DNA from 4 places in the Colwellia sp. BRX8-9 genome. Region 3 is predicted to be linked to each of the others. Evidence: predicted binding sites of a transcription regulator. Region 3 holds the regulator's gene; each other region holds the start of a gene.

Region 1 (5,327 bases), on a different contig from region 3:
ATTGGTCAGCAACAATAAGCCTTCACTGTCGCGGTCTAAACGCCCAGCGGCATAAACGTCTTTAATCGGAATAAAATCTTTTAAGGTTTTACGCTGCTGATCGTCAGTAAATTGTGACAGTACATCAAAGGGTTTATTGAAAAGTACTAACACTCGATCTGCTGGGGCAGGGCGAGGCTTAACATCTTTTAATGCGCGACTCTTAGATAATCGACGATTAGTTGAGTTTGACGCTTTTGCACGCTTAGTGAGGTTAGTCAAAGCTTATCCTTTTGAAATAATTTGATAGGGCGGTAAAGAATCAAGTAATTGCTTACCATAGCGCTTGGTCACTAAACGTTTATCCATTAAAGTAATGATACCGGTATCTTTCTCATTTCGCAGTAATCTTCCTGTCGCTTGAATCAGTTTTTTGGATGTTTCTGGCACTGAAATCGACATAAAAGGATTGCCGCCTTTAGCGGTAATGTATTCAGCTTGTGCTTCTTCAACGGGTGATGTTGGAACAGAGAAGGGTAATTTGGTAATAATCAAATTCGTTAAATATTTACCGGGTAAATCTAGACCCTCAGAAAAACTTTGTGTGCCAAAAATTATACTGGTTTTATCTTCATCACAGCGTTTTCTATGGGCCTCTATAATATGCTGACGTGACTGCTCACCCTGAACTAGAATCTCCATTTTGTGCTGCTCTCGTAAGGATTTAGCTACTTGCTCCATTTGCCAATACGAAGAAAATAGCACTAAACAGGCTTTTTCTTGCTTAATTAACGCCGGTAACTCATTAATTAATTCATCGGTGAACTGAGGGCTACTTGGCTCATTTTTCATTTTAGCGATAACAAGTTGCGCATTGTTTTGATAATCAAACGGAGAGTCGACTTTTTGATATTGGGTGCCATCATTAATTTGTAAACCGACCTGGCGTCGAAAATGCTCAAACGAATTCAATGCTAAAATAGTGGCTGAACATAATACCGCCCCTTCACATTTTGACCAGAGAATATCTTCAAGGGTAAAGCCAACTTCAATAGGGGAAGCCGACACTAAAAAGTCACTACGTTTCCCTGTCAGTTTTTCGAACCACCTTGCCATTGGAGCGCCTTTCTCACTGTCTGTTTTGGCATACATTTTCCATAGTGAGTTGAAATTTTCTAACCGTTGGATCATAAAACCAGCTTCTGCAAGTAAGGGCTCGGCAACAAACATTTTACACTCCCCGTCTTTCACTGACTCCATCAATAAGTTATATAGCTTGTTGCAATGTCCTAAACATTTTTTACTGAGCTCTGCTAAATCTTTAGCTGAGTTTTTTAAGTTCGGTGGAACGATTCCGTTTTCAAAACGATATAATGCCGCCTCGTCATCACGAGAGAAACGGCTATTTTCTTTAGCTTTTTCATTGAAATATAACGCCTGATTGTTTTCGATAAAGCTCGCTACTTTTTGCATTTCCATTAATAAATCTTGGCAATCGTCCCCTAACTTTAACGAGGGTGAAATGGCCGAAGTCGACTTTATTAATTTTGCCATCTTATCGCCGGTTTCTTTTAACTTAGTTAGCCAATCAATGGCACCTTTAATGGCAACATTCGCACTTGAATGATCACGGGTTACTTTAGGCAGATGATGTGCTTCGTCAATAATGTAAAAAGTGTCTTCTGGCGAGGGTAAAATAACACCTCCACCAAGCTCTAAATCAGCCAGTAATAAACTATGGTTAATGACCAACACATCGGCAGACTCCATGGTTTCTCGAGCTTTATGAAAAGGGCAATGGGTGTGATCGGCTAAATGTTTTAAACAACTGTGTTTGTCACATTGAATTTGTTGCCATAAATGATGAGGGATAGGGTCAGCCCAAGAATCTAGATCGCCTTGCCATTTATTATCCGTTAACGCTTTATGTAAATGATGTAATAGCTTTATATCCATGGCATTAGGTTTTTGCGCAAAGGTGAAACCGGCCTGAGGTGAATCGTCTTGACTGACAGCCAGCGCTAATTTTTGCCGACAAACATAGCGTTGGCGACCTTTGACTAAGGTGAAATTAAAATCTAAGCCTGAATGTTTTTTTAAGAAGGGTAAATCTTTATCCACTAATTGTTCTTGTAGCGCAACTGTTGCAGTAGAAATACAGACCTTTTTTTGACGTGACATCGCTAACGGAATAGCGCCTAATGAATAAGCCAAGGATTTACCCGTACCGGTGCCGGCTTCTATGGTAATAATTTTTCGCGCTTTATCGTATTCTCCCGCAAGAGTTTTAGCTATTTCGGCAATCAAAAAAGTTTGCTGTTTTCTTGGATGAAAGTTTTCTAAATTTTCACCAATGGTTTTATACGATGTGCGAATTGCTACTTTAATTTTATCGCTTAGCATGCTGTTAGCCATTTAGGGTTCATTAGGTTATATACTCATTCCAGTTAAATAGGCTGAATCCTGTATCTTCAAATAGGATGAGTATATACTGCTGTATGTATTAACAGTTTATCGTTATCCGCAACGAATTAAAATAATTAATGTCATTAACTGTAGAAAAATTAACGCCTAGCTTGAATTATGGCTTTTTATTAACCCGTCAAGCCTATGATACCAAACAAGGTATCGAATTGTCTTTATGGGTTAAAACCCTTCAAGGTGCTGTTAATGTTATTGTGCAAAATCAACAGGCATTATTTTTTGTTGAACAAACGCAGCAACTACTCGCGCAAAGTCTCCTGTCGGAGCAGCGAATAGTAACGGCTAAAGTTACCCCGCTTGCGCTTAAAACCTTTAATCAACAACTCGTCAGTGGCTTTTATTTTTCAACGATGCGTGAATTCTATCGCGCACGCGATGTTTTAAAACAAGCCCAAATAAAATGCTATGAAGACGATTTTCGCCCTGATGAACGCTTTTTAATGGAGCGCTTTATTACCGCTGGTATTGAATTTATCCCTCGGTTAACAGCTTCATCGGTAACCGAATCTGCCAAACAGTTTTCACAGACTAACTTTGCTACCTTTTATAGTGACAAATGCCGTGCAACGGATAAGACTCAGTTACTTGATGATATTGCTTTAACTATGGTATCACTTGATATTGAGTGTTCAATGGCAGGGGAGCTTTATTCTATTGGCTTACATTCTCATAAAATGTCTGATGGTAAGCCGATAAAATGTGTTTTGATGATCGGTGATCAAAACAAGTTTTTAGCAAAAATAACGCAGTCCAAGTTATCTGACGCTGAGGCGACAGAAATCGCAGAGCACATCGTTTGGCTTGACAATGAACAAGCGTTGCTCGCTGAGCTGATCGCTTGGATAAAAATCCACGACCCCGACATTTTTATTGGTTGGAACGTGATTAACTTTGATTTTAATTTGCTACAAAAACGCTGTGATATTTATAATATCCCTTTTAATATCGGCCGCAATGATAAGTCACCTCGCTGGCGAACACGTTCGGCAGGCGGTAGTCAAAATGAGCAAAAATTTATTGATGTCGCTGGCAGAGTGGTCCTTGATGGTATTGATTTACTAAAAAACGCGACTTATAACTTTCCAAGTTTTTCCCTTGATTTTGTTGCCAATGCCTTATTAGGTAAAGGGAAGAAGGTTGATGATGTTGACAATAGAATGCAAGAGATTAACGACAACTTTACCAATGACAAGCTAGCTTTAGCCGCTTATAACCTTGAAGATTGCCATTTAGTTACCCTGATCTTTGAACAATCTCTATTACTAGAATTCACGCGTTTGCGCGCCAAACTAACTGGTTTATCTATAGACCGTATTGGCGGCTCTGTGGCAGCGTTTACCAATTTATATTTACCTAAATTACACCGTAGTGGTTATATTGCGCCCAATATGGGCGATGGCTTGCAAGGGCTAATTTCTCCTGGTGGTTATGTGATGGACTCTATTCCGGGTTTATATAAAAATGTTTTAGTACTTGATTTTAAAAGTCTTTACCCCTCTATTATTCGAAGTTTTAATATTGATCCTATGGGCCTAATTGAAGGTTTACAATCACCTGAAACTAGTATCAAAGGTTTTGATGGTGCTTATTTCTCTAGAGATAAGCATTTTTTACCTGAAATTATTAATGAGTTGTGGTTAGAGCGTGATATCGCTAAAAAAGATAAAAATGCGGCATTGTCGCAAGCGATAAAAATTATTATGAATTCGTTTTACGGGGTCTTAGGCTCTACGGGATGTCGATTTTTTGATCCACGTTTATCGGGCTCAATCACTAAACGAAGCCATGAATTATTAATCACCACTAAAATGTGGCTAGAAGATGATGGTTATCAAGTTATTTATGGTGATACCGATTCTATTTTTGTCAGTGTTGACGATGATTTTAGTCACCAGCAATGTCAAAAGCTGGGTAAAACCTTACAAGATAAAATTAATCTTAGGTGGCAAGCAACGCTTAAAAAAGAATTTGCGATAGAAAGCCAACTTGAAATTGAGTTTGAAACACATTTTAGCCAATTTTTGATGCCAACCATCAGAGGGCAAGATGTCGGTACTAAGAAGCGTTATGCTGGCATTGTAGAAAAGAATGGCTCATCAGAATTGATTTTTAAAGGCTTAGAAAGCGTCCGCACCGATTGGACTGAACTGGCTAAAACTTTTCAACGAGAGTTGTATTTAAAAATATTTAATGGCGAACCTTTTGCTGACTATGTACGCAATATTGTTACTCAAACATCAGCAGGGCAATTAGATCATTTACTGGTGTATCGTAAACGCATTCGTAGGCAGTTAGATCATTACGTTAAAAACGTGCCTCCACATGTGAAAGCGGCACGTTTAGCCGATGATATAAACAAGATAAATAAGCAACCGCTAAAATATCAGCAACGTGGTTGGATAGAGTACTTGATCACGACTTCTGGACCGCAAGCAAAAGGTTATGTTAACGCGCCACTCGATTACCAGTTTTATATCGATCGGCAATTAGCGACCGTTGCTGATGCTATTTTACCTTTTGTCGGGAGTAGTTTCGAAAAATTAACCAGTGATCAAATGAACTTGTTTCAATAGCCTCTGCTGTTTTAATTAATATAAATAAATCGTGCATCATGCTTGGAAAGATCATAAGGTGACTTTATTGAGTTAGCTATTTAGATGGCTAAATGAATTTTATGTTTTAGGATGAAAGATCATGATCAACGATACCAAAATAGTCAATGCGGGACGAAAATCAAAATGGACACGTGGCGTTGTTAATCCCCCAGTAGAACGTGCATCAACCGTTGTTTTTAATACGGTTAAAGAAATGAATCACGCAACAGCAAATCGTGGTAATCAAGTACTTTTCTATGGCAGAAGAGG
Region 2 (5,327 bases), on a different contig from region 3:
TAATATTATGTTACCCATTGCTAGTACCTTAATCGTTGCTGAGCAACGTGAAAATGTAACATTCAATGCCTTCTTTGCTAATACGATGTTTCATGAGGTTGCCCATGGTTTGGGTATCAAAAATACCATTAATGATAAGGGCACAGTACGCCAATCATTAAAAGAGCATGCTTCGGCACTAGAAGAAGGTAAAGCCGATATCCTTGGGCTTTATATGATCCGCCAGTTACTCATTAAAGGCGCCATTGAAGAAGGTACATTGCAAGATTATTACACAACCTTCTTAGCGGGAATTTTCCGTTCAGTGCGCTTTGGCGCAACATCTGCTCACGGTAAAGCCAACATGGTACGGTTTAATTACTTTGCTGAGCAAGGGGCGTTTACCCGTAACTCGCAAGGGTTATACTCTGTCAACATTGATAAGATGACTGCCGCTATTGATTCGTTGTCTGAGCTTATTTTAACCTTACAAGGTAATGGTGATTATGAAGGTGTGGCTGCACTTGTTGCAAAAAGCGGTGTCATTAAAGCCGATTTAGCAGAAGACTTAGCGCGTATTGAAGCGGCTAATATTCCTGTTGATATTACCTTTAAGCAAGGTAAAAAAGTGTTAGGTTTATAACACTTTTAAATGAAGTGTCAAAAAGCCTATCAATACGATAGGCTTTTTTGTTAATAAAAAGCTCGAAATAATTTCGCCGTAATCAAGGTCTCCTAAAGTAGTTAGTCATATAAATAAAAGTAGGTTGTTTCATGAAAGCATTTTTATCAATTATTATAATATTCGTTAGCATATTGTCGTTCAACGTTAACGCCAATGACAATAAAGCCAACCAAGCCCCAGACTGGACACTAAAAACCCAAGCCGGTAAAAGCATTTCATTAGCAGACTATCAGGGCAAGCCGGTGATTTTGCATTTTTGGGCAACATGGTGTCCCTATTGTAAAAAATTGCAGCCTAAATTAGTCGAGCTAACTGAAAAGTATAAAAATACCGGCATTGAGATTGTTGCTATTAGTTTTAGTGAAGATGAAGGAGCAAAACCACAAGACTCGATTACTCAACGAGGTTATCAATTTATTACCGGTGTTGAAGGTGAAAAAGTTGCTAAGTTATATGGCGTAAAAGGTACACCAACGACATTTTTTATCAATAGAAGTGGACAAGTTGTTTTCAAATCTACTAGCTCAAATATTAACGATCCAAAATTAGAATTGGCGGTTAAAGAAATCATTAAACCCGCATAAGCACAGTAATAAAAACTAAAATACCGGTACTGACATCATATCAAGTCAGTACCGGTTATAAACTAAAACAAAGCTGCTGTGTTTCTTTGTTATTATGCTCAGCAAAACCTAGCGTTAATCCTATTAAACGTATTCCCCTAGATTGACTACGCAACAGTGCTTTTAACAGTAATTGTTTAAAGGTGTTTTCATCACAGTGGCTGCTTTGCTGCTCAACTGTTGTTTGGGTAAAGTCATTAAACTTAAGTTTAATCCCTTGCTTACTAATAACCATATGTTGATGTTTTTCTAATCTCACTAAAAGCTTCTCATATAAAAGCTCAACGGCACTTTCACACTCTTTTTCACAAGACAAGTCTTGAGAAAAAGTGGTTTCTATCGCTAATGATTTTCTAACTCTGTCGGTTTCTAATTGGCGATGATCAATACCAAAACTTCGTTGATACAATGCAGGGGCAAACTTGCCGACAATAGGTGTTAATACGGCGACAGAACTTGCTCGTATATCTGCACATGACGAGAAGCCGTAACCCAATAATTTTTGTGCTGTTTTTGGGCCAATACCCGGAATTTTTTTCAGTGGTAATTTTTCAACGAAACCACTCACGTCTGCGGGCGTAACAACACATTGACCATTAGGTTTATTTTCATCACTGGCAATTTTAGCAATAAATTTATTAGGAGCAACACCTGCCGAGGCGGTTAGATTGAGTTCATTAAAAATATCACGACGTATTTGCTCCGCAATAAGCGTCGCACTGCCGTTAAACTCTTTGTTATGGGTAACATCAAGAAAGGCTTCATCAAGCGACAATGGTTCAATCAACTGAGTGTAACGTTGAAATATCGCCCTTATTTGTGCAGAAACTTCTTGGTAAACAGCCATTCTGCCTGAAACAATAACTAGCTCAGGGCAAAGTTGCATCGCCTTAATTGCTGGCATTGCCGAGCGAACACCAAATTTTCTTGCTTGGTAATTACACGTACACAAGACGCTTCGGGGCCCTGTACCGCCGACCGCAAGTGGCACATTACGTAAAGACTCATTGTCACGCATTTCAACAGCGGCATAGAAACAGTCCATATCTATATGTATTATTTTTCGGCTTTGAGTCATGTTTTAGTCATGTCTTAATTATAGTAATCATGTTTATCAAAAGTCCCTTATTTCGTTGTGAAAAAATAAAGCATATTTTCGCTATGGGCAACTCAACCTAGACTGTATACAAACACAGTATAAACTTTTAAGTTAATAGTTCAATACTGAAATAATAATTTGACCACTGTTAATTTCATGCTAAATACGTTAATTTGTCGCTTTATTTTTTATCAATGACTAGCTGATATTACTTTTATGATTACGCGCCTTTTACAAACAACTTTTGCCCTATTACTACTTTTATCACCTGCACTAGTGAATGCTCACACCAATGAAGCTAACCAAGCAGAGCTAAAATTACTTGTAGACAATAACTACCAACTTAGTATCGATATTGATGTTTTGCATGTTATTAAAAGTCATCAAAAATCATCAGTAGATGAGGCAGATTTAATTAATCATCTAAAAAACCTCTCTTTAATTGAAATAAAGCAATTACTCTCAAAAATATTGCAAATAATAAATCAACAAAGCGCTTTTATTATTGATGAAGAAAGTGTGCTTGTTGCCCCTTTTTCAGGGCTAACGGTATTTGAATTAAAAGCAAGACTTCGCGCTGACTCACCGACTAAAACCATTAAGCTATTGTCGCAGGGTCAATTGCCACAAAAAAGTAACAACGCAGCCTTGATATTTTCGCCCATCTTAGGGGATGTCTTATTAACAGTCAGCCGTTCAGAGAAATCTTTAGTGCTATCCGGCCAGAACAGCCATCACTTTTCTATTGATGATATCAAGGGTGGTGTACGTAAACTTTCAACAGCCGAAATTAAGCTGCTTAATATTGTTGAGTATATCTATCAGGGCTTTGTACATATTCTGCCGCAAGGGCTTGATCATATTCTATTTGTGCTCGCGCTATTTTTATTAGCCACTAAGACATCGACACTGCTCTGGCAGGTAAGTGCCTTTACTCTTGCCCATACCATTACGCTAGCTTTGGGTATCTTTGGTATTATCAACCTACCTAGCAGCATTGTAGAGCCGCTTATTGCCTTATCAATTGCTTACGTGGCTATTGAGAATATTTTTTATCACAAACTAACAAAGTGGCGCTTACCCATTATCTTTGCTTTTGGTTTACTGCACGGTTTAGGGTTTGCAGCAGTACTTGTTGAACTGGGCTTACCCAAGAGTGAGTATGTCAGTAGCTTAATTTCATTTAATATTGGCGTTGAGTTGGGGCAAATAACGGTCGTTGCCTTAGCTTTATTAGCGACGCGCTGGTTTGCTAAAAAACCTCAATATAGACAATACGTGGTGATACCGTTAAGTGCGCTTATCGCCGTTATCGCTATTTATTGGTTTATCGAAAGAACCTTTTAATACACAACACAGGTCATCTCGTCGTTTAACATTGAGTAGTCAAATGAACAACGGCCTTAAACCTACTTTACAGAGATTTAAGGCCGTTGCCGTATAAACTAAATGATAATGGCTCTATTAATTACTCAGGTTCATAATCCAAGTTAGCTGACAGCCAACGCTCTGCTTGTGGCAATGTCATCCCTTTGCGAGTCGCATAATTAATCACTTGGTCTTTAGCGACTTTAGCGACCGCAAAGTATTTTGATTCTGGGTGAGCAAAGTACCAACCACTAACCGCGGCGCCAGGCCACATGGCAAAACTTGAGGTGAGCTCCATGCCGATGTTTTCTTCAACATTGAGTAGTTCCCACAACAAACCTTTTTCGGTATGTTCTGGACAGGCAGGATAACCCGGCGCAGGTCTAATACCTTGATATTTTTCACGAATTAAATCGTCATTAGCAAGCGACTCTTGTGGGGCATATCCCCAGTATTCTTTGCGAATTTTTTCATGGAGATATTCAGCACTCGCTTCTGCTAATCGGTCGGCAACAGCTTTAACTAAAATACTATTGTAGTCATCATGTTGAGCGGCGAACTCCTTCACTAGCTCGTCGCAACCATAACCTGCAGATACCGCGAAAGCACCAACATAATCTTTAATACCCGACGTTTTATCCGCGATATAATCAGCCAAACAACGGTTAAACTGCCCTGCTGGTTTTTTACTTTGTTGACGCAATTGATGCAATTTCATCAATTGCTTATCTCGGTTTTCATCTGCAAATAATATTAAATCATCTTGTTGACGATGAGCTGGAAACAGACCAAAAACCGCTTTTGCGGTTAACTTTTTACTGTTAATAATATCGTCTAATAAAGCATTAGCATCATTAAATAGATTAGTTGCTTCTTCGCCGACCACTTCGTGTCGTAAAATAAGCGGATATTTGCCTGATAACTGCCAAGTCATGAAAAATGGCGTCCAATCGATGTAGTTTCGAATGACATTTAAATCAAGATCATCAAGTACCGTAACACCAAGTTTATTGGGTATTTTAGGGGTATAGTTTTCAAAACTTATCGGCGCAGCATTGGCGCGTGCATCTTCTAATGATATTAAGCTTGAACGTGGTCCTTTTTTATAATGACGCTCTCGCACCCGCGCATATTCATCATCTTGACGCGCTAAAAATGCCGCACGTTTCTCACTATCATCTGAAAGTAAGGTACTAACGACTGAAACTGAACGTGACGCATTAGGCACATATATAACCGGATGTTGATATTGTTGCTCTATTTTAACGGCAGTATGAGCTTTTGATGTTGTCGCGCCACCAATAAGTAACGGCAAGTCAAAATTAAGACGTTTCATTTCTTTAGCAACATGCACCATTTCATCAAGTGACGGTGTTATCAAACCTGACAATCCAATCACATCGACCTTTTCGGCTTTCGCCACGCGTAAGATGTCATCACAAGAAACCATGACACCTAAATCAATAATTTCGTAGTTGTTACACTGTAAGACAACACCGACTATATTTTTACCAATATCGTGGACATCACCCTTTACTGTTGCCAGTAAGATTTTGCCGTTTGATTTTATTTC
Region 3 (5,327 bases):
AGCAGCTTATCGCCGATCATTATCGCGGTGAAGCGCAAACACTCACCATAGGCGCTGAAGAAAATTTACTTAAATTAGCCGAGCTGCGCAACAATCAAACCAGTGAAGAAAAAGTGCGTTGGCAACAAATTAAGGCAGATTTTGTTCGTCATCAAAACTTGGGTGATAGTGATAACCCGATTGCGGCTGTTGCGAGCCAAATATCGTTATTGCAAAAAGGGCTCAATCAAATAGGAGAAGCTTTGTTAGAGCCTAAATCTGCAGCGTTAGATAGTTTGAATGAAACGCTTGCCAGTCTTAAACTGCAAGTGAATATTGAAAAACCAGATGATTCAGCGTTAGCCGAAACTTTGGCGTTATTTAGTGAAAATATGGCGTCTTTTTTAACGCCGCTGGTTAACGCGTTACAAAGTAATAAAAATGTCGATTTGGCGATGATTGATACTTTAAAAACATTGCACCTGACTACTGAAAAATCAGTAAAAAGTTCTGAGACCCATATTCAAAAAATTAGTCGAGAACTCGCTTCAGGAAAACAAAGTAGCGATGAGCTTTCTGCGGACGAGACCTAGTTAACATCGGCTATGCTAAACGAGAAAATAGTTGCCAGTAGTAAAGATAAACCAAGAAGATGCCTTGTTACCTTTAGACAAACGACAACATATTGGTTTGTTGTTAGCGATGCATCCTTGGGAGTTACCTGAGTGTAAAGCACTGCGCAGAAATTAATATTTATTGCCAAACCGAGAACACATAACGTTATACTCCCTATAAACACATGACTGAATGCTAATGGTAGATGTTTAAAGTTATTAGCCCTTTTAAAATGATACTCAAACCGCGCTTTAAAAAATATTATCTCGCTTGTTTTCAAAAGTGAATAAAGCGTCAATAATTAACGTTCAACATAAAAAATGATGGAGCGCAGCTATGAATGAAAAAATTGCAGCACTTAAGTCAGACCTAGCGCTACTTAAAGAACAATTTAGTAAAAAAATTACTGATGCAGAAACTCGTTTAAAAAATATGATTGAACAAGAAAGCTTAGATACTTCGGTTGAACGTGGCTATAAAATTCAAGCTTCTTTTGAAGAGCCAGCAGATTCTTTAGCTAATGGTGAATGTGTAATTTTACTGCATGGGCTTGCACGTTCGGCTAACTCCATGAAAGCTATTGAAAAACGATTGTTAGCAGAAGGATATTTTGTGATAAATATCAACTACCCTTCTAGAGATTATTCGATAGAAGAGTTGGCTGAAAAAGTGATTTCTAAAGCGCTATTAATTTGTGAAAATCGCCAAGTTAACTTTGTTACCCATTCAATGGGCGGTATATTAGTTCGCCAATATTTAAGTATGCATAAAATACCTAATTTACATAAAGTCGTGATGCTAGGTCCACCAAACAAAGGCAGTGAAGTTGTTGATAAACTAAAAAATACACCTGGTTTTAGTTTCATCAATGGTGATGCGGGTATGCAATTAGGTACCGGCGAATTCAGTGTCCCTAGTAACCTTGGCAATGCTAATTTTGATTTGGGTGTTATTGCCGGTAATCAAAGTATTAATTGGATATTATCAACACTTATTCCTGATAAAGATGATGGTAAAGTTTCGGTTGCTAGTACCAAACTTGATGGTATGAATGATCACATTGAAATGGAAACGACCCATCCATTTATGATGAAAAACGAAAAAGTTATCGAACAAGTTATCCATTATTTAAAATCAGGGAGTTTTCAAAAATAATTCGGCTAGAAAACTTGCCTTTACTAACGACCTGTATATACTCACAGTAACAACTGTGTAAATTTACAGGCTCCCTATGCTAAATGAAATCAGCGAATTACGCCCTCTAACGAACCGACAACAACAAGTTTTTGATCTGATCAAAGACAAAATAAGCGATACGGGCATGCCACCAACGCGTGCTGAAATAGCCAAGTTTTTTGGCTTTAAATCAGCAAATGCAGCAGAGGAACATTTAAAAGCTTTGGCTAAAAAAGGCTATATAGAAATGTTGCCAGGTACTTCTCGCGGCATTCGTTTGACTGAGAAGTTAATGGAAGAAGCCGGTTTACCTTTAATCGGCAGAGTGGCTGCAGGTGAACCTATTTTAGCTGCAGAGCATGTTGAAGATCATTACAAAGTTGATGGTAATTTGTTCCACCCAGCTGCTGATTACTTATTGAGAGTTAATGGCGAAAGCATGAAAAATATCGGCATACTTGATGGTGACTTGTTAGCGGTTCATCAAACGACCGATGTACAGAATGGCCAAGTAATTGTTGCTCGTGTCGAAGAAAATGTTACGGTTAAACGTTATAAACGAGAAGGTAACATCGTTTACTTACATGCAGAAAATGATGACTTCTCTCCTATAAAAGTCGATTTGTCTGATCAAGAGTTTAATATTGAAGGGTTGGCTGTTGGCGTTATTCGCTCGGCAGACTGGATGTAGTTAAGTTAACCTATCCAATAAACTTGGTGGTAACTAAATCAATTTATCTAACAAATATAGTATTAATTACGTCAAACTGCTCCGCAAACTTTAGTGTATAAAATAGGCTAAAGTTTGCTTTTCTAACCTTTCGTATTCTTTTCATGCAAACCTTTCTCTTTACTAAGAATAATTTTCATTCTAAAGCCCATTCAAACAACTTTATCTTTCTCTGATTAAAAAACAACCAAGATCAATTTTTGCAATACGCGTATTTATACTCAGCTGTTTATTTTTAATACTACGGCTACAGCCCTTTGTTATTAGGCCTTTGCTTGTATTAGAGTTGATACTCTATTGTTTTTATTGGTTTTTATTTTAAAATAGCTCGATTTTTAAATTGACCCAGATCAACTTTTAAGTAATTCTAGTTTGGAATGTGTACAAATATAAATATAAGGCGATGTTGTCGACGCTAACTGGTTGATAACAAAATCGCTAAGAAAATAATAAAAATCCGTACTAAAGGATGTGTTTTGTCCTAGGTATCAAGTTTTAAACTTTTATAGGGTGAAGGAGATGTCGTGTGAAAAGACGTAACCTAGGTTGGCTGTTGTTGGGGAGTGTTCTTTCCAGTTCAGCTTGGGCAGATATGCAATTAAATCTGACCAAGGGTGTAACAGAAGTAAGTAGAGATGTTTACGATCTACATATGCTCGCAATGTATATATGTGTAGCAATTGGTGTGGTCGTTTTTGGTGCTATGTTTTGGTCAATGGTTTTCCATCGAAAATCCAAAGGGGCTAAATCAGCAGATTTTCATGAAAGTACAAAAGTAGAAATCCTCTGGACAGCAATTCCCATTGTCATTCTTATCGCTATGGCTGTACCAGCAACAAAAACACTGATTGAAATGGAAAATAACGACGATTCTGACGTTACCATTCAAGTTACCGCCTCTCAGTGGAAATGGCATTACAAATATTTTGATCAAGATATTGAGTTCTACTCCGTTTTATCGACGCCAAGATCACAGTATGAAACACAAGAAGGTAAACACCTTAATGTTGATGCTGGCGATAAAGTCAAAGGTGAAAATTACCTACTCGAAGTTGATAAACACCTTGTCATTCCAGTTAATAAAAAAGTACGATTTTTAATCACTTCTGACGACGTTATTCATGCTTGGTGGGTACCTGCTTTTGCTGTAAAGCAAGATGCTAACCCAGGATTTATTAATGAAGCATGGACAAAAGTTGACAAGCCTGGGATATACCGAGGTCAGTGTGCTGAGCTTTGTGGCAAAGACCATGGTTTTATGCCAATTGTTGTCGAAGTAAAGTCTGAAGCAGACTATGCAAAATGGCTTGATGAACAACACCAACTCAACGCTCAAGCCGCTGCTGCTGAGAAAGCATCTCTTAACGCTTCCGCATCAATGGATGAATTGATGACCTTGGGTGAAACTACCTATATTGCCCACTGTGCTGCCTGTCATCAAGTTTCTGGTGCTGGTCTACCTCCTGCATTTCCTGCACTTAAAGGAAGTCCAGTTGCTACGGGTAGTATTGCCGCGCATATTGATATTGTACTCAATGGTAAAGCGGGTACAGGTATGCAAGCTTATGGTAAGCAGTTAAGTATGAAGCAAATTGCTGCAGTTGTGACCTACGAGCGTAATGCTTGGGGTAACAATACCGGTGATGCCGTACAAGCCGCTGATGTTAAAGGTGCTGCTAAGGGATCAGGCAATGACACAGAAACACCGGTAGCAGTTGCTGAAATGGTTGCTGAAGAAGCCCCAGTAGAAGATCTAACTAAAGTGTACAGCGAAGATGAACTGATGGTTATGGGTGAGCAAGTTTACATGAAAGCTTGTGCTGCTTGTCATCAAGTTTCTGGTGCGGGTTTACCTCCGGCATTTCCAGCACTAAAAGGTAGTGCAATTGCACTGGGTGATATTGCTGTGCATATAGATATGGTTATTAATGGCAGTAAGAAAAACCCTGCTATGGCTGCTTTTGGTAGCCAGTTAACTAAAACCGAAATAGCGGCAGTTGTTACTTATGAGCGTAATGCTTGGGGCAATAACACCGGTGATTTAGTACAACCTGCAGCTGTTGATGCTGCTAGTGCGAAGTAGGAGGATATAAAATGACTACAGACGTTATAGAACAAGAATCGCACGACGATCATCATGATGACCATAAAATGAAAGGCATCAAACGTTGGTTGTACACGACAAACCATAAAGATATAGGTACGTTATATCTATGGTTTGCTTTTATTATGCTATTAACCGGCGGCGCTTTAGCCATGGTTATTCGAGCCGAGTTATTCCAACCCGGTTTACAAATAGTGGAGCCTGATTTTTTCAATCAGCTAACAACCGTACATGGTTTGATCATGGTATTTGGTGCAATTATGCCGGCCTTTACCGGGTTTGCTAACTGGATGATACCTATGATGATTGGTGCTCCAGATATGGCCTTACCACGTATGAATAACTGGAGCTTCTGGATTCTACCTTTTGCTTTTGGGATTCTTTTGTCTACATTCTTTATGGAGTCAGGTGCGCCTAACTTTGGTTGGACATTCTACGCACCACTTTCTACAACCTATTCAAATGGTAGTACGGCATTTTTTGTTTTTGCTGTTCATATTATGGGTATCTCATCAATAATGGGCGCAATTAATATTGTTGTTACTATTATGAATATGCGTGCGCCTGGTATGACTTACATGAAAATGCCATTGTTTGTTTGGACATTTTTTATTACCGCGTACTTATTGATTGCGGTGATGCCCGTGCTCGCAGGTGTGGTAACTATGTTGTTAACCGACACTTATTTTGGTACGAGTTTCTTTGATGCCGCTGGTGGCGGTG
Region 4 (5,327 bases), on a different contig from region 3:
CGTCTGTGCAACAAGATATAAAAGACATGGGTACAGGAACAGAACTTGTATCCACCACTTTTGGCACCAACGACGAAACACTTGAAGCGGGTATTTACAGCACAATAAATTATTTAACCATCGCGATAGGTAAAACCTTAACGCTTGATGGTAAAGGTATCGATGGCTCTTGGATTTTTAATATCGCCAACTATCTGACCTTCTCTGCAAACTCAACAGTGATATTGAAAGATGTTACCGATAACAGCACTATTATCTGGAATGTTCTTGGCGATAAAACCGGCTCAGCAGGTTACACACAACTCGGCGCCGGCGCTGAGGCTAGAGGTTATATTTTTGCTAGAGGTTTTGTTCAAACAGGTGCTGATTCAATGATAGCGGGCATAGGCGATGATTGTGGCGGCGCTTATTCAGCAAGTAATTTTATTGAATTTGGTGCTGATACTGTTATTGGTAAAAAAGATTGTACCAATGGCGAGTCCAGAGCTTCTGCAGATAGCATTGCCGTCACTCAAGTTCCCGAGCCTGCAACACTGTGGTTATTCGCTCTAGCACTTTTTGGTTTGGCAATTAAAGCGCAACGTAAAAAAACGTAAATTCAGTATCACCAATAAAAAAGGCTCCTTTGGGAGCCTTTTTTATTTGGGTCTTTGACTAATTTATGATCTTAACGTTAGTGTAACCAAGGCAATACCGTGATCGGTACTTTCGCCATCTCGTTCAAAGATAGGATTAATTAAATGTCGATCATAGGTGTCGTACGCACTGACCTGATAAAGACTATCGTGATAACTAGCGTCAAAATCACATGATAATAATATATAATCAAGTACTGAGCTGCTCGCACCAAAATAATGTGTCGGAGTGCGCTGTATTTTTTCCTCTTGATGAGTTTCATTTTTCACTGCAACTTGAAATAAATCCCAAGCATCTTGCAAGCAATATTTAGCAAGATAGGCATCACGGTCAATGGCCGAAACAAAGCGTAGGGTGTTAGTCAGTAGATGACTTAGCACACCATCAGTTAAGGTATTATTGAAGTCGCCCATTAATACCATTGGCTGACCGGTAGTCTCACGCCGCGCTATTATTTCAATCATTAATAACGCCGCTTCACTGCCACGTTGTATCGTTGAGCCCCAACCACCTGCCACTTGTGCTTTTAGGCTTTCAATAATGGTTTGCTCTGGTGTACGACTTATATTTTTATCATCGACTTCAATCATAGAGCGCTTAGATTTAAAGTGCACAACATAACAATCACAGTTACCCATATGAGGCACATCAACTGTTGCCCTTAACACTTTTCGGCTAAAAGAGAATTTATCAGTTAAACCTAATGATAGTGCAAGTTCAGTGTTTGCTTTTACCGCAGTAACTTCAACAATAGGGTAACGAGATGCTATGGCAACAACAGGACGTTTATAAATAAAATCATCTATCACTTGTGGTTCATCAACCACGGCAAAATAACAATAGCCCTGCTCTGCAACTAATTGCTCTAGAGACTCAGGACTAAAGACTTCTTGGAAGCCAATAATATCAGGTTGATATTCACGTAAATATTCAGCAATCCAATGTTGCTTTTTACGCCACTGCTCAGCACTATAAATTCGTTCAAATTCATAGAAAGCATTGGGCGGCTCAAGATAATTAAACAAATTAAAAGTAGCTATTTTAAGCTGTAAATTTGATACAGCTATAGAAGGCAGTATGGGATCTATTTCTTCTGGGGCTTTTTTATCTGGATAGTCGATAATGTTAACTCTAATAAACGTTAAACTGTGAGTATACCTGAGATAAAAAATTAAAAACCAACAAGATAAATTACCATTTAGTTAACAGCTTACTTACGTCACTTTTTGCTGTCTTTGATAACTTCTGTATTAATGCAAAAGGTACAAACTCGTGGTTAATTTTTTCTTCAATATCATCAAGCATCAACAACCACAATTTTGCCGTCATCTCAGCATCAAATAACGCCCGATGAAAAGCCCCATCTGATGGAATATTTTTATAACGAATAAGCGTACCTAATTTATGATTAGGTGCGTCTATATTGATTCTGCGAGAGACAAGTAACGAACAAATAAATTGCCCAAAGTATTTTCGATTAATGTTATTAAGCTCAGCGTCCAAGAATTTTTGATCAAAGGAAGCATTATGGGCAAGTAAATTATCGTCACCCAGAAAATCGGCAAATTGTGCCATCACTTCACCACAAGAGCCGACCTTAGCAAGCATCTGATTAGATATTCCGGTGTATTGCTCAATAAAACCACTGATCCTAAAACCAGGATTCATTAATGATTGAAATTTATCGGTAACCTTACCGTCTACAATTCTAACCGCACCTATCTCTATCGCTCTATCACCTTGATTGGGTGATAGTCCTGTGGTTTCAAAATCAAGTACCACTAACGAATTGGCATTTTCATGCATCTAAGTTAACCCTATAAATTTATGCAGCGCTGATTTTAACGGCTATATTTCAAAATGAAAGTAATCATTACTCGTAAGCAATGTTAAATTATTCTGTTCAATAATCAACTTAGAAACTATACTGTATAAAAACACAGGTGAGATTTAAGTAATGAAAGTTATTCCTATTTACATTGAAGCAGGTATTTCAGGGTTTGAATCACCCGCAGCCGAATATAAAGAACTGGGGTTATCATTAGATAAACTTCTTATTAGGCATCCTAATGCCACATTTATTGGCCAAGCATCTGGTGAGTCCATGCAGGGTGTGGGCATTTTTGATGGTGATTTACTTATCGTTGATCGCTCACTCACCGCCAGAAATGGTGATGTCATCGTGGCAAATTACAATGGCTGCTTTGTCTGTAAGTTGATTGATAAAAAGCAAGCTCGGCTGTTATCAGCGTCTAAAGATTTTGCGCCAGTTAGCATCAAGCCCGAAGACGACTTTCAATTAGAAGGTATTGTTACTCGCTCTATTCGACTCCATCATCAAGCTCCTGAATTAACCGCATGTATGCATTAGTTGATGCAGTATCTTTTTATGCCAGCGCAGAAAAAGTCTTCGACCCGAGCATAAGAAACAAGCCCGTTGTTGTTTTAACGAATAACGACGGCTGCATTTGTGCTGTTTGTCCTATTGCTCGACGGCTGGGTATTCCAAAATTCACCCCCTATTTTCAGATAAAGGACTTACTACATAAGCATGGTGTAGTGGTACGCTCTTCCAACTACGAGCTATATGCTGACTTAAGTGAAAGAATGATGAATGTTATTGCTAGGTATTGTGATGACCAATATATTTACTCAATTGATGAGTCATTTTTACATTTTAAAAACTATAGTGGCGTTATTAAAGATTGGCACCAATACGGCCATGAAATAAGACGTGCTATTTGGAAAGAAACCCGGTTACCGGTGGGAGTTGGCTTTGGCACAACATCAACCTTAGCTAAAGCAGCAAATCATGCAGCTAAAAAACTTGACGGTTACCAGGGTGTTGCCATTATTGATAACGCGCAAAGTGCGAAAGAAATATTAGAAAAAATGGCGGTAAATGAGGTTTGGGGTATTGGTAATAAAATATCTCAGCGACTAAAACAGCAAAATATTAGCACAGCTCATCAATTATCAATGCAGTGCCCTAAAATTATGCGCAAGCAATTTAGTGTTATCACTGAACGTACGGTTAACGAATTAAAGGGGATTAGCTGTTTAAGCTGGGATGATGTAAAAGCACCTAAACGGGAAATATTCTCTACACGTAGTTTTGGTCAACGTATTGTAGATATACATACATTACAAGCAGCCTTAACTACCCATAGTACGATAGTCGCTAAAAAAGTAAGGCGTCAATCTTCACTTATCAAAAAACTGCTCGTGTTCGCTTCAAGCTCCCCCCATGATGAAAATTATTATAAACAAACAATGGTTTATACTTTTCCTTTAGCAACAGATAATAGTTGTGATATTGCTACAGCGGTCAGTTTAATACTCGCTGAAATATTTATACCCGGTGTGCATTTTTATCGTTGTGGTGTCGGTGCAATCGCCTTGGAAAGCAGACAACATCAACAAGCTGATTTATTTTTATCTGATCATTCAAACCCAATACTAATGAATTGTCTTGATAGTATTAATAGTCGTTACGGTAAGGGGACATTGACCTTGGGCGCAGAGGGAAAATCAGACTCCTGGCAAATGAAACGGCACTTTTTAAGTCCACAGTACACAAGTAACTGGCGAGACATACCCAAAATTAGTTGCTAAAAAAATGAAAAAACACTTTTTAAGTCAACAACACAAGAGTAACCACGAGTAACTGGCGAGACATACCCAAAATTAGTTGCTAAACAAATGAAAAAACACTTTTTAAGTCAACAACACAAGAGTAACCACAAGTAACTGGCAAGACATTCCCAAAATTAGTTGCTAAACAAATGAAAAAACACTTTTTAAGTCAACAACACAAGAGTAACCACAAGTAACTGGCAAGACATCCCCAAAATTAGTTGCTAGGCAAATGAAAAACACTTTTTAAGCCAACAACACAAAGGTAACCACGAGTAACTGGCAAGACATCCCCAAAATTAGTTGCTAGGCAAATGAAAAACACTTTTTAAGCCAACAACACAAAGGTAACCACGAGTAACTGGCAATACATCCCCAAAATTAGCGGCTAGGTAAATGAAAAAACACTTTTAAGCCAACAACACAAAGGTAACCACGAGTAACTGGCAAGACATTCTCAAAATTAGTTGTTAGTGTTATTCGTAAGTTTAGCCACTGTAACCTTGAACTCATAATATTTAAGGATAAAGTTGCTAGTGATATAAAATGTCAAAGGGCTACCACCTTAAAAGATGTTCATCCCCCACTTTAATGCGTCGTAATAACAATTTAACAGTCTAGTTTCAGAAATTTTATTACTGCCAATACAACGAGTAACACGCTTACTCGTTGATACTTCATAATGCTTAGCCAATGTTAATAGTTCTGACAATTCACCTTGTTGCTCAGATAACGCCAGTTTGATATCTGATGAAAAAAGAAAACTCTTTACAATATCTGCCATGGGTAAATTTAATATGGCATCTAAATTACTCAATATTCCGGTTAGAAAAGCTTTTTCATTAAGGTGACTGAATGATTTTTCTTTCGTTATGAGTTCCATCATTTTAGCGCGTACTAAAGACTCGATAAAAAGTTCTGGTGAACTTTCAGATGATAATGCTGACATTGATATAATTGCAACATACGGCTTTATTTTATCTGTTCCCAAATAGGTAATAGCTTGCTTAATAGAGGTAATTTCAATATTGCCACACTCTGCGGCACTGTTTACC

What was found. The regulator LexA, encoded in region 3, represses DNA repair genes until DNA is damaged. The targets are predictions, from matches to a motif close to TACTGTATNNNNATACAGTA.
Region 1: H4J70_RS01340 (DNA polymerase II) is a predicted target of LexA. The motif match lies at 2,472-2,491, and genes of this name have one in related genera.
Region 2: dinB (DNA polymerase IV) is a predicted target of LexA. The motif match lies at 2,466-2,485, and genes of this name have one in related genera.
Region 4: H4J70_RS16350 (LexA family transcriptional regulator) is a predicted target of LexA. The motif match lies at 2,562-2,581, and genes of this name have one in related genera.

Annotation. Positions count from the first base shown of each region.
Region 1 covers NZ_JACGVN010000001.1:271,174-276,500, reverse strand. The annotation lists gene H4J70_RS01350 (pseudouridine synthase) at 1-261, opposite strand, end outside; gene dinG (ATP-dependent DNA helicase DinG) at 265-2,382, opposite strand; gene H4J70_RS01340 (DNA polymerase II) at 2,523-5,036, shown strand; gene H4J70_RS01335 (cystathionine beta-lyase) at 5,158-5,327, shown strand, end outside.
Region 2 covers NZ_JACGVN010000028.1:19,543-24,869, reverse strand. The annotation lists gene H4J70_RS17925 (dipeptidyl-peptidase 3 family protein) at 1-622, shown strand, start outside; gene H4J70_RS17920 (peroxiredoxin) at 754-1,248, shown strand; gene dinB (DNA polymerase IV) at 1,304-2,365, opposite strand; gene H4J70_RS17910 (HupE/UreJ family protein) at 2,603-3,733, shown strand; gene metH (methionine synthase) at 3,855-5,327, opposite strand, start outside.
Region 3 covers NZ_JACGVN010000010.1:140,794-146,120, reverse strand. The annotation lists gene H4J70_RS10600 (DNA repair ATPase) at 1-572, shown strand, start outside; gene H4J70_RS10595 (hypothetical protein) at 604-729, shown strand; gene H4J70_RS10590 (alpha/beta fold hydrolase) at 931-1,749, shown strand; gene lexA (transcriptional repressor LexA) at 1,826-2,461, shown strand; gene coxB (cytochrome c oxidase subunit II) at 3,027-4,583, shown strand; gene ctaD (cytochrome c oxidase subunit I) at 4,595-5,327, shown strand, end outside.
Region 4 covers NZ_JACGVN010000022.1:34,110-39,436, forward strand. The annotation lists gene H4J70_RS16335 (ice-binding family protein) at 1-596, shown strand, start outside; gene H4J70_RS16340 (endonuclease/exonuclease/phosphatase family protein) at 660-1,661, opposite strand; gene H4J70_RS16345 (PolC-type DNA polymerase III) at 1,828-2,442, opposite strand; gene H4J70_RS16350 (LexA family transcriptional regulator) at 2,594-3,007, shown strand; gene H4J70_RS16355 (Y-family DNA polymerase) at 2,995-4,251, shown strand; gene H4J70_RS16360 (EAL and HDOD domain-containing protein) at 4,838-5,327, opposite strand, start outside.